3 regions of the Oceanobacillus picturae genome follow, and region 1 is predicted to be linked to each of the others. Evidence: riboswitches for the same ligand, from Rfam matches in the RefSeq annotation. Region 1 holds a riboswitch; each other region holds the start of a gene.
What was found. Region 1 has a riboswitch for cyclic di-GMP ahead of BN988_RS18475 (prepilin-type N-terminal cleavage/methylation domain-containing protein). Riboswitches for the same ligand answer to the same signal wherever they lie in the genome.
Positions count from the first base shown of each region.

Region 1 (4,285 bases):
TTTATCAGCGCGGGGAATTATCTTTGGCAATTCGTATTATCCCGAACCGTATACCGTCAATTGAGGAACTGAATCTTCCTTTGGTAACGAAGGAAATTGTTCAGGAACCACAAGGACTTGTTCTGGTTACAGGGCCGACAGGAAGTGGTAAAAGCACGACACTTGCTTCCATGATTCATTTCATTAATCAGACAATGCAAAAACATATCATTACATTGGAAGATCCGATTGAATATATGCATACTCATAATCAATCAATTATTGATCAACGTGAGGTTGGATTTGATACAAAGAGTTTTGTTAATGGCTTAAGGGCTAGCCTAAGGCAAGATCCGGATATCATTTTACTTGGAGAGATGCGTGACCTTGAAACGATCTCTACAGCTATAACAGCTGCAGAGACGGGTCACCTCGTTCTAGGAACCCTTCATACAACAGATGCTGTTTCTACAATTGAACGGATTATTGATGTGTTTCCACCAGCACAGCAAACGCAAATACGTATTCAGCTATCAACGATTTTAAAAGCGGTAATTTCTCAACGTCTATTGGTCACAAAGGATCATACAGGAAGAAGGGCAGCAACTGAAGTGCTTCGAAATACTTCCGCTGTAAAGAACCTTATTCGAAATGAGAAATTGCATCAAATCCAAAATGTATTACAAACTTCAAGAGATCATGGAATGCATACATTAGATATGGAATTGAAGCGACTTCTGCAAGAAGACCAGATTTCCATGGAAGCAGCAGCACCGTTTATGCAAGGAAGGAGCTCCTAGTATGGACTTTCAATATGTCGGCAAACGGATGTCGGGTGAACGAATTAAAGGGAAAATTGATGCCGATTCAAAGCATCGAGCTCTTAACGAATTAGAAAAACAAGGACTCTTAATAACGCGAATCGAGGAAACGAAACCGTGGAATAAAGATATTATTTTGAATAAGCGTGTTAAAAACAAAGACTTTGTTCTATTCCTAAGACAATATTCTACACTGATTCATGCTGGTATTACCATAACAGATGCGACAAATACGATGTCAAAACAAACCGATAATTATGCGCTTCGTACGGCCTTAGATGATATGCTTAAACAGTTAGAGCAGGGTGTCTCGCTATCTACTGCAGCGGAAAAACACTCCAATGTTTTTCCTGAACTACTTGTAAATATGATTCATGCTGGAGAAGTGAGTGGGAAACTAGATGAAATTCTAAGCCAAATGGCTGATTATTACGAGAAAGAATATCGCAACAAGCAGAAAGTCGTCTCCGCTTTGCTATATCCAAGTGTGGTAGGCGTTATTACGCTCGTCTTAAGCGTTTTTTTATTGGTATTTATTGTGCCACAATTTGTAACAATGTTTCATTCATTTGGAGAAGAAATACCTCCATATACGCAATTTATCTTAAGTCTTAGTGACTGGCTTGGTGTTTATTGGTGGAGCATTACTCTTCTTATCGTATTACTAGTTTTTCTCGGCAAATATATGTTACGATATGATAGTTTTCGTTTTCGTATAGATACGTATAAGTTACGTTTTCCTTTTCTTGGTGTCCTTGCGCATAAGGGAGCATTGGTCCGGATGACGCAAACATTAAGCACATTGGTTAACAGCGCAGTTCCTATATTGGAAGCAGTCGAGATAACAGAAAAAGTTGTTGGGAACAAAGTGATACAAGAGGTACTGCATGATTCAAAGGAAAGTCTAAGTGAAGGTGAGTCGATAACAAAACCAATGAAAAACCACTGGGTTATACCTCCACTAATTATTCAAATGATGCAAATTGGTGAGAAAACAGGAACTTTAGATCAAATGCTAGCAAAAGCGGCTTCTTTCTATGAAGAAGAAGTAGAACAATTATCAAATAGAATTAAAACGTTAGTAGAGCCACTTATGATTATTGTTCTTACGTTCATCGTAGGTGGTATCATAACTGCTGTTGTTATCCCAATGTTTTCTATGTTCGAAAATTTACAATAAAAATGTGGCAATTTGTAGTTTCGTATACTATAATAGTACTAGGTAAATAGACGGATGCTATGAAGGATTATCTCTATGTGGGCACTTTGATAATTTGGAGCAAGTAGTGCAACCGACCTGACTGTGTTACTAAATATACATATTTAGAGAGGCGGGGATTTTTATGCTTACACGCATGAAAAAAATGTTGAAAAAAGAAAAAGGATTTACGTTGGTAGAGCTTCTAGCTGTTATTGCAATTTTAGCTATTATTGTGGCGATTGCGGTTCCTACAATTGGGAATGTGATTAGCAAGTCAGAGGAGAAAGCTACTACAGCTAATGAAGAATTGGTGGAAAATGCTGCAAGACTTGCCGATGTATCGGATGTTACTCCAGCTACTGGTTCTGCCTATACGATTGGTGAGTTGAAGACTGCAGGTTTCCTAGATGTTGGAGACGATTTTGAATTAAAAGGAACTGTGTTAGTGGAAACTACTACTGATGGCGGTAAAACTTTTACTTACACCGACCCAAAATAAATTAATCTATTAACCAAGCAACGCCCTTGCCCCAAAGCAGGGCGTTTTCTTCAATTTTAAACATCTTTAACATGAGGGAGTACGTAAATGGAAAGTGTCATGATTTTATTGTTTTTCGCTTTAGGCTTGCTCTTTGGGTCTTTTTTTAATGTGGTTGGACTGCGGGTTCCAAAGAAAATTCCTTTTGCGAATGACCGTTCCAGATGCCCAAACTGTGACCATCAACTGGCGTGGTACGATAACATACCGCTTTTATCATTCGCCATACAGCGGGGTAAATGTCGATACTGTAGAAAACCGATTTCTTCCATTTATCCAGTTGTTGAGGCACTGACAGGCGTGCTTTTTGCACTTAGTTACATACAAATTGGACTGCACAAGGAACTTCTTACTGCTTTGTTGCTCGTTTCGATGCTTATGATCATCCTTGTGTCAGATCTTGCTTATATGCTTATACCGAATAAGGTTTTATTATTTTTCTTGCCATTCCTCGCTATCATGCGCATTCTTGAATCTCTGGAACCTTGGTGGAGCAGTCTAGTAGGAGCCATTGCGGGTGTGGTAATTATTGCTCTTGTTATTATGATTAGCAGGGGTGGTATGGGCGCAGGGGATATGAAGCTTTTTGGTGTACTAGGGATTGTGCTTGGGTTACAAGGCACTCTTCTAGCTTTCTTTCTATCCTGTATCATTGGAGCAATAGTCGGGCTGTTGTTAATCGTGCTAAAAATAATCGACCGAAAGCAGCCGGTCCCCTTTGGGCCGTATATCGTGCTCGCTTCCCTGATAACATACTTCTATGGTGACGGATTAATAGACTGGTATATTACAATACTCTAATAAGGGCGTGACAGCATGGGATTTATGTCGAATGGCAGGGTTAATATCGTGATTACGAACCGAAAATTACGGTATACCTATCACAAAAGCAATAAGATGGAAGGCTTGCAAGAACACGGAGAGCTAGAGCTTCCTCCTTCTGTCTTAGAAGAAGGCAAGATAATGGATAAAGCTTTATTTTCTGAGCTCATCAGACAGCTTGTTCACGAGCATAAATGGAAAAGAAAAAAGCTTTTATTTGCGGTCCCTGATGATACGGTAGTAATCAGGCAATTAGAAGTGCCAGCAGCTTTATCAAGAGAAGAAGCGAAAGGCTATATCGAAACACAGCTGGGAAATAGTATTTATTTACCTTTTTCCAATCCTGCTATCGCGATTGATTTTCTTGAAAAACAGGTTGACAAGCAACATGTTTTACTGTTTGCCTATCCAAAAGAAAAGATAACGGATTATGTTGATGTTTTTGAACAGCAAGGACTGCGTCCCGTGGTGGCAGATTTGACCTCCTTGTCTGTATATCGTTATTACATGGCCACAAGGCAGGAAACAACACAACACCATATCCTTCTCGTTCACTGGAACGAAGATGCGCTTGTATTAACGGCCTTCAAAGAAAACAAGCCTGTATTTACAAGGAACATGAAGGTGGAACAAGCAACAGAGGAAGTAGATATGGAGCGAACTATTGATGAGTATTTAATTGAAATAAATCGCATCATTGATTTCTACCAATATTCCATTACAAAAGGGGATGCCCAAATAGAACTTCTTTTATTATCAGGTGATTATCCTGGTTTACCAATATTGAAACAACGATTTACAGAGTCAACCTTAGTGGTAGAGGATTTTACAAATGGCGAGCTACCTTCAAAATACACAGACGTTCTTGGTCTGGCAATGAAAAATGAGGTTTAAGCAACATGACTACGGAAATTAATTTTATTA
Region 1 is NZ_CCAX010000001.1:62,110-66,394, forward strand. Features, by position in the region: gene BN988_RS00310 (type IV pilus twitching motility protein PilT) at 1-779, shown strand, start outside; gene BN988_RS00315 (type II secretion system F family protein) at 781-1,980, shown strand; cyclic di-GMP riboswitch class II at 2,025-2,107, shown strand; gene BN988_RS18475 (prepilin-type N-terminal cleavage/methylation domain-containing protein) at 2,144-2,500, shown strand; gene BN988_RS00325 (prepilin peptidase) at 2,588-3,340, shown strand; gene pilM (type IV pilus biogenesis protein PilM) at 3,356-4,255, shown strand; gene BN988_RS00335 (hypothetical protein) at 4,261-4,285, shown strand, end outside.

Region 2 (4,285 bases), 1.6 Mb from region 1:
CTGTTGTCTTAATTGCTTTGTTCCCAGCTTCAATAACAACGCTAGCATCAGCAGCAGTTGAGGAAACCTCATTGGAACTCGTTGCAATCTGCTGAATGGAGGAGGACATGTTTTGCGCCATTTGGGAACTGGAATCAATTCTATTTGATTGGCTTTCTACACCAGAAGCAACATCTTGAATAGAATTCGTAATCTGTTCTGTAGCTATCGTATTTTGTTGTGAACTTGCGTTTAGTTCCTCAGAAGATGCGGCAAGGTTATTTGCTTTATCACGTACTTGGACAATAACTCCATTCAAATGCTTTCTCATTCGATTAAAGGCTTGTGCCAATTGGCCAATTTCATCATTACTATGATTCTCAACTTCAACACTTAGATCACCATTACTCATTTTGTCAGCAACTTCAACCAAATTATTAACTGGGCGAGTGATAGAACGAATGATGAATAGCACAACTGCAATTCCAATGACAAGTGCAATAGCAATTACAATGATTGTTCTCAGGAAAATGGGTGCTACGGCTTCATCTACTTCACTTTGAAGCATGGAACCAGCTATCTTCCATCCAGAAGTAGTGTTTGTAGTGAAGGCAAGTTTTTTTTCTTCCCCATCATACCCATAATCAAATTTACCAGTAACTGATGCATAAAGATCTTCCATAAATGGAGCTGTTTCTTCAGAACCTGCCTCATTAGTTGGGTGGCTGATATAATTACCGTTTTGATCTAGTAAAAACACATATCCTTCTTCGCCAATTTTTATTTCATTAATCATTGCTGATAAGCGATCAAGTTGTAAGTTGGCTCCAATAACGCCTTGTCCATCAGCGGTTGTTTTAGCAATGGTTACGACAATGACATTGGTAGAACTAGATAAATAAGGCTCTGTTATAACCACTTCTCCTTGATTTTCCATTGCTAATTGATACCAAGGGCGTTCACGAGGGTCGTAATCTGGCTTAACTTGAATAGAATCTGGTGCTACTAGGAAATCTCCTTCCTCCGTCCCCACATAAGTTTGTTCAAGATCAGCCTTCGAATCCTGTGAGCTGCCAAGTATGGTTTCTAGTTCTTCTGTTTCTCCTTCTATAATAGAAGATGCTGAAATAGCATTAGATAGAAAATCGACATTCTCCATTTGTGCTTGAAGTAGTTGATTAATTGTTGAATCTACCATCTGCACACTTTCTTGTGCTGTATCTAACATTCTACTATCTGTATTACTTTTAGCGCTCATGTAAGACGTAAAGGCAATAATGCAACTAGGAACGAGTAATACCAGCAAAAATGATAAAAGAAGCTTATTCTTTAAGCTAACCTTCATCTTATTAAATTTGAATTTTTTCATGCGTAATAACACCACTCTCTTTGATGATTTATTTTGAAATGTACATTCTCAAGTTATATCGACAGAAAAAACGAATTATGTAGAAAAATGTAGAATATTATTTTGGTTAAAGCGGGTTGGACAACAGGAAATCACACTCTGCAAAACAGTTGGGGGATTGTTCCAAATTTTATTTTTTACATTATCCCTAAATTATTTTTAAAATGAGACGATATAAAAGCATAGGTATTTTTAACTAATGGGACAAAATCCAATTCTAGAAAAGGCAAACTGCTTGAAAGAGTAGGACGCAAAGCAAAGGGTCTAAGGTTCTCAAACTACGATCGCCTGGCTGCCAAGAAGAAAACCATTAATTCTTTTTTGGCTATTCTTTTTAGAGGTCGTCAAAAAGTCCGGTAATAATGACACATCGAATTTCTTTGTTGGCTTGCTTTTCCGTTCCTCACGTATTCATTTCATACGTTGTGGTACTCAAAGCTATGCCGCCTCGAACTTCTCGGTCCTTTTTATCCTCCTTTTTGACACGCATTTCTAGGGATAGCGTTTTTAATAAGGCTGAAAAAGGTTGAACGAATATTAAAGATCCTCCTCACCTTAACGAAACCTACTAGTTAATTTTACAACTGACAACGAGATAAAGGAGACATGTGTAATGGATAAAACGTCTGTCATTGGCGTCATACTAGGTGTGATTGCAGTCGGTGTAGGGATGGTATTAAAAGGTGTAGGCGTTGCAGCATTAATAAATCCAGCTGCCATTCTGATCATTCTTGTGGGAACAGCGGCCTCTGTTGTTATTGCATTTCCAATGAGCACTGTGAAGAAAATACCCTCCCTGTTTAAAATTATCTTCTCTGAAGAAAAACAGGAAAACACACAAGAATTAATCATGACGTTTACAGAGTGGGCTGATCAAACAAGAAAAGAAGGACTACTTTCATTAGAAAGGCAAGTAGAAGAAACAGAGGATCCTTTTTTATCTTCAGGCTTACAACTTGCGATTGATGGTCAACCAGCAGAGTTTATACGTGAAGTGATGCTGGAAAAGGTAGACGCGATGGAATCAAGACACCAGGAAGGCGCAGCCGTTTTTTCTCAGGCAGGAACGTATGCCCCGACCCTTGGCGTACTTGGAGCCGTAATTGGTTTAATTGCAGCCCTAAGTGATATGAATGACATCGAAGCATTAGGTCATGCGATTTCCGCAGCATTTATTGCCACGCTACTCGGTATTTTTACAGGGTACGTGCTATGGCATCCATTTGCCAATAAGCTAAAGGAAAAGTCAAAAAAAGAAGTGCAACGTAAAGAAGTGATAGTGGAAGGAATTCTATCTATTACAAATGGTGATTCTGCCATGATGGTAAGAGATAAATTAGGATCTTATTTATCTACAAAAGAATTAAAAGCGTTAAGACAAAATCAAGAACAGGACCAAGCTAATGAGTAGGAAGAAAAAACATAACGAAAACCATATTGATGAATCCTGGCTCTTACCATATTCTGATTTACTCACCTTACTTGTAGCACTCTTCATTGTCTTATTCGCCATGAGTGAAATTGATTCGGAAAAGTATAACCAGCTTTCCACTGTGTTCCAGGAAGAATTTTCGGGTGGGGCTAGTTTTATGGAAGAAAGCAATGCACCGAATGAATCAACTGTTGATATTCCTGAAGACGAAGAAGAGCATGAGAAACCAGAAGATCCCAAACAAGTAAGCAAAGAAGATGAAGAGCTTGAAGAACTGGAGACAATCCAAGAGCACATTAATAGCTATATCAAAGAAGAAGATCTTGAAGAGGTGTTTGATACAAAGCTCACGGATGAAGGTTTATTGCTTACAATTTTGAATGATATTTCTTTTGACTCGGGTAGTGCTGAGGTAAAAGAAAGAGGGCAGCGTCTTGCGAAGGATGTTTCAGAACTTCTATATACAGACCCACCACATCAAATAGTTGTAAGTGGCCATGCTGATGATCGTCCTGTTTATAACGCAGAATTTGCTTCAAACTGGGAGCTTAGTGTCATGCGGGCGATTAACTTTATGGGTCTTATCCTTGAGAACGATAAGCTTGACCCAGGCAAATTTAGTGCAAAAGGCTACGGAGAACACCAACCAATTGTGCCAAACAACTCGGAAGCAAACCGGGCAAAAAATAGGCGAGTAGAAGTACTCATTCTACCTAATTACGATATAACGACAAATGAATAATAAGGGGAGATAGCAAGATGACAACAACAACAACAGCCAATCAACAGAGCAAAGTTATAACACATTTACTTAATGGCACAAATACTACCATGAAATCCATTATCCCAGTAGCGCAAAATGTTTCAAAACCACAACTACTAACAGAGCCACCAATTGTAGAGTATGGTGTGCTAATAGGGATAACAGGCGACATCAAAGGAAAAATTATGCTCTCAGGTGATCCCGCTGTCTTTAGTGGAATTGGCGGTGTCATGTTTGGAATGGCTGTGGAGGGAGAGATGCTTGTCTCTTTTAGTGGAGAGCTGGGGAATATGCTAGCCGGTGGAATTGCGACCATTATTGTAAATGAAGGGTTGACAACCGATATCACAGCCCCAACAGTATTGCAGGGCTCTACAAAGATTTCTGGTTACAAAAAAGCGATACAATTAACAGCAGGCTTTGAAAATCTTGGTGAATTAGATGTCATGTTCTTATTAGATAGCTAGTCTATAAGAATGCGAAGGTGAAAGGAAGGTTATATGGATACGAATGATTATATCGAAATATTTCTAGATGAAAGTAATGAGCATTTACAGGCAGTCAATGACCAGCTGTTAAAGCTGGAAAAACAGTCTGATGATCTTTCCATTGTGAATGAGATTTTCCGTTCTGCCCACACGTTAAAAGGGATGGCAGCCACAATGGGGTACGAAGATATTGCATCATTAACTCATAATATGGA
Region 2 is NZ_CCAX010000001.1:1,684,017-1,688,301, reverse strand. Features, by position in the region: gene BN988_RS08595 (methyl-accepting chemotaxis protein) at 1-1,348, opposite strand, end outside; cyclic di-GMP riboswitch class I at 1,603-1,687, shown strand; gene motA (flagellar motor stator protein MotA) at 2,001-2,798, shown strand; gene motB (flagellar motor protein MotB) at 2,791-3,561, shown strand; gene BN988_RS08580 (chemotaxis protein CheX) at 3,579-4,049, shown strand; gene BN988_RS08575 (chemotaxis protein CheA) at 4,083-4,285, shown strand, end outside.
Region 2: another riboswitch for cyclic di-GMP. It lies ahead of motA (flagellar motor stator protein MotA); the one in region 1 lies ahead of BN988_RS18475 (prepilin-type N-terminal cleavage/methylation domain-containing protein).

Region 3 (4,285 bases), 1.6 Mb from region 1:
TGTTATCGTTTTAATCTTGCCTCCCGATAATTTTTGCCATTTCTCGAACTGATCAATGCTCGGCTCCATTATATAAGCATGTGGCTGTGCGCCTGCCTTGGACTTTTCTATAAATGGTCCTTCTAGGTGTACGCCAATTACTTCAGCTTGTCCGGGCTTATTATTATAGGCAGCAACTGTTTTTAGCGCTTTCTCAATGTTTTCAGGTGATTGTGTGATGGTAGTTGCCAGAAAACTTGTGGTTCCTTCCCTTGGCAGAACGGAAGCAATTGAATCAAGTGCTGTATTGCTTGCATCCATCACATCTGCACCGTTTGCACCATGGATGTGTCCGTCGATAAAGCCAGGTATAACGATTTTTCCCTTCCCATCAATTTCTTGAATTTCATCCGGAAGGGACGATTGTTTTCCGATCTTAGATATTTTTCCGCTCTCTAAAAGAAGAGCGCTATCTTCCATAATCGTTTCTTCTGTTAAAATGCTAACATTTTTTATGTAAATGGGCCTTGTTTGCAACTGTCTCTTCCTCCTCTACTATAATATATATCATACCACTTTTTTCATAGAAAATGGAGCAAGAGATAGCGCTATAATAAAGAATTTGAATAGAAAAGATTCAGAAAGAAAGACTTTTTAGGAGAATGGAAAAATTGGTAAAACGAAGAGTGTAAGAATAGAGAAAAATAAGAGGAAAGGAAAAAGATCTAAGAGAACTCTAGCAGCATAAAATTCCGCCACAAAGAAGCTCTCCTCTAGTTGCTAACATTTTCTGAAGAGGCGAGCTTTAACGTCATGATTTATCTTGACCGCTTTTTATTTTATTTACTTTTCAGTACAGATTGCTGAACATTCGGAAGTAGTCTTTCATGTGTGAGTTCATCAATTAAAGTCTGAATCATTTCTTGAGAGGATTGTATGTGATGCGTTTCAGTATCATGAATTACTTTTTTTAGCATCGTTTTAAACTTTTCTTGCTCCATTATTCATACCCCGCCTTTTGAAAAATATCTTACCTGTTGCATAATAGCATATGAACGAACAGAATGTTGTCGAACCTTGTCGCAGATGCTCAAAATTCACAAAAATTTAATACCTCATTACCTTATTCGTTTCCCTATAGAACTTTACAGAGGTCTTCTACCTTTTCTTTTTAAAAAAAGTACAAGTAGGCCTACCGCCAACAGGGCACCAAAGCTATCAAGTATGACGTCACCTACGTAGGGTGTTCTGTTTGGTGTGAATCCTTGGTGAATTTCATCCGATATGGCATAAATTACCGTTAGAAACAAAGAGAAGATTAACGCTTTACTATGCTTTTGTTTACCAGCTTTTCGAAAGGCCACATAAAAAAGCAAACAGAGTACGAAGAATACAGATACGTGGGCACCTTTACGGATGAAAAATTCGATAAATCCCGCAACACCTAACTGTTCCACGCTAACAACACTTTCATGATAGGTGAAGGATAACCAGTTTAAATACGGCTCAAGAAAACTTACGTTTATGAAATTATTCAAAAGTGGTTTTACATCTTGATTTTCATAAGGCTGATGGGAAGAGTAAAAAATGATCCCCATCCAGCATATGGGTAAAAGCCAGAAAATGTGTTTCTTCACCATTCATTCTCCTTGTCTTGTTATATATGCTTATTGTGTAGTCCGCTTTTTGGGCTTCCCCCGGAACATGTATGAATTATTTATTCAGAGTTATTTATAATGGCCACCTTAATAAAATAACCTTATTCCACCATATCGGCAATACCCCGAATAAAAAATGTGCAAACCAAAAAACCGTGCATCACTGCAACGGCTTTTATGGGTTATCTATCTTTATTACTGCGCCATTTGTTAAACTCAAGATATTCCTTAAACTGTTCTTTTGAAACACCAGACTCCATTGCTTCCTGTACGATCTTCAACCATTCGTTATCTAAATCCTCAGGACCGCTTATGTTTTCTTCCCGTAGAAGATCATTAACCGTCGTACCAAGAACGGTGCTTATTTTTTCAATAAACTGGATCGATGGGTTTGTCTGAAGGTTACGTTCAATCGAACTAAGGTATGATTTAGCGACCCCTGCTCTTTCAGCTAATTCAGAAATGGACATCTTTTTTTCTGTGCGAAGTTGTTTGATTTTTTCACCGATCAAGCCCTCACCTTCTTTCAAAGCGAATTATAACATAAAGTGGGTGAGGAGTTCTATATAAAGTACAATTAAATTCAGGCATTATGTAATGATTCCGTCTGTTTTAGAAATTGACGTATTTCCTCTGTAGTGATTCCAAGATTCTTTGCCCTTTTGATTAATTCAATCCATTCACCATCTAACGATAACTGCTCAACTATTTTTTCCATATCCTATCCCCCATTAGTATTTCCAGATAACCCAGCCATCCTAGCATATGCCGTAGATCTGTGATTTTGCGTCCCCGTCTTTCGATGAGTATGCCTTTTTCTGAGGAAATGTAGTTATGACACTAAATAGAACTGCCTAGTGATATGATACTATAAATTCACGACTATTTGCGTAGGTTCTTTTGTCTTATTTCAACTAGTTTTGTAAGAGAAATGGAATATCTTACACCTGTTTTGTCGAAGAATATGGAAAATATTAGATACGATGATCTTTAATCAACCGTAGTTTACGTATAACAAGAATGCCGCCCCCGACTGCCAGTAAAATCGTTCCGAAAAGGAGAAGAGTAAAAATATCTGTTGATGTATTAGGTAAGGCTGCTCCACCTTTAACTCCTGAAGCTCCATTCCCATCTCCATTACTTACATTACCACCTACACTGATGGAGTCTTGCTGATCTTCCTCTCCTTCTGCGGTGAATATGAGGACAAACTCCGTTTCAAGTCCTTGAAATTCGTTCCCCAGGTGGTCTGGGAAATAAACAGTTAGCTTCAGTTCTTCTTGTTCTCCGGCATCCAGACTTCTGTCCGGGATGGCGTAATTCGGCAGATTCCCTTTATAAAGTTGTTCATCCCCGTCTGCTACTTCAATAATTAATTCATTAAACAGCCTTTTCTCTTCCGTCGTATTTGCCAGCTCTACATGATAACTAAAATCCTGTTTGCCGTCATTAGAGATTTTGAGATCCCTTGGTGCCCAATCGCCTGGTTTCATATTGGGAACCTGGAACAAATAGTCGTTTGGCGAAAGTTGAATATCCAACTCCTTAGAAGCGTCTGCTTCATTTGCTTCCGCTGCAGATACGTACCCTAATGGGAAAAAACTGCATAGTAGTAAAACAAAACTTAGAATGAAGAAACGTTTATTCATGGAATCCACCCCCTAAAATTAGATTTCCTTCTATTGTTAGGAAGAAAGTGATCGTCCTTCTTCCAGTTTCTGATCGCCTTTTTTATTTTGCTTCTCTATTTCTCCAAGGGTCCGCCAAATCGTTAGGCCGGAGTAACATAGTAGTAAAATCCCTGGAATGAGTAACAGAAATGCGCCATTTCGAGATTGTGCAAAGTTAACCAAATACCCAAGGTACGGAATGGTGAACCCCGTATATTCCGCCACTACATTTTCGGATAATACCGGCTCAAGATCTTCCGCATTATTGTTATCACCTTTTGTCCGGTACATCACTTGCTCACCACTTGCCATTACTTCGGTAATACGGTGAGTAATGAGTTTTTCTTCTTTATCCATGAACGTGATGACATCCCCATCTTTAAACCGTTTCATATCCCCGTCCGGCTTAACAGCGATTAACGATCCAGTTTGAATTCCTGGTTCCATGGATCCTGATAACACGGTTTTCAGCTGGTAACCAGCTATTTCTGGTTCTCCCCCAGACGCTTTAGAAGAGACCACGACAACTGCCATTACAATGAGTGCAGCGAACAATACATAGGTCGTAATGCGGCTAACCCACTTTTTTACTTGTTTAAGTGACATGTTTATTCTCCCTCTTCCTCTTTTGTTCCAGTAGATTGTTTATCTGTCCCATCACTTTGCTCTTGTTGCTTTTTCTCTGGTTGTTTTTCTGTCTGTTTTTCCGTTTGCTTTTCTTCTTTTACTTCCTGTTCTTCTGATTCAGCTTCTGATGCGTCTGTTTCCTGTATGTTTTCCTCAGTTGATGAAGTGTCCTTCTCTTCCTCCACAGGAGCTTTTTCTGTTTCTGGTTTAGTTTTCTCTTGCCTGTCATCGGTGGTGTTATTCGACTCTTCTTTTTTGTTATCCTCAGTAGAAATGTCCTCGTCTTTTTTCTGTTCTACTTCTTTATCTGATTCTTCTTTTACTTTTTTCTCTTTACATTTTGCATTTACT
Region 3 is NZ_CCAX010000001.1:1,652,889-1,657,173, forward strand. Features, by position in the region: gene nagA (N-acetylglucosamine-6-phosphate deacetylase) at 1-516, opposite strand, end outside; gene BN988_RS19080 (hypothetical protein) at 819-980, opposite strand; gene BN988_RS08440 (VanZ family protein) at 1,125-1,616, opposite strand; gene BN988_RS08445 (helix-turn-helix domain-containing protein) at 1,820-2,149, opposite strand; gene BN988_RS18625 (anti-repressor SinI family protein) at 2,221-2,355, opposite strand; cyclic di-GMP riboswitch class I at 2,378-2,460, opposite strand; gene BN988_RS08450 (M73 family metallopeptidase) at 2,612-3,286, opposite strand; gene sipW (signal peptidase I SipW) at 3,323-3,913, opposite strand; gene tapA (amyloid fiber anchoring/assembly protein TapA) at 3,916-4,285, opposite strand, start outside.
Region 3: another riboswitch for cyclic di-GMP. It lies ahead of BN988_RS18625 (anti-repressor SinI family protein); the one in region 1 lies ahead of BN988_RS18475 (prepilin-type N-terminal cleavage/methylation domain-containing protein).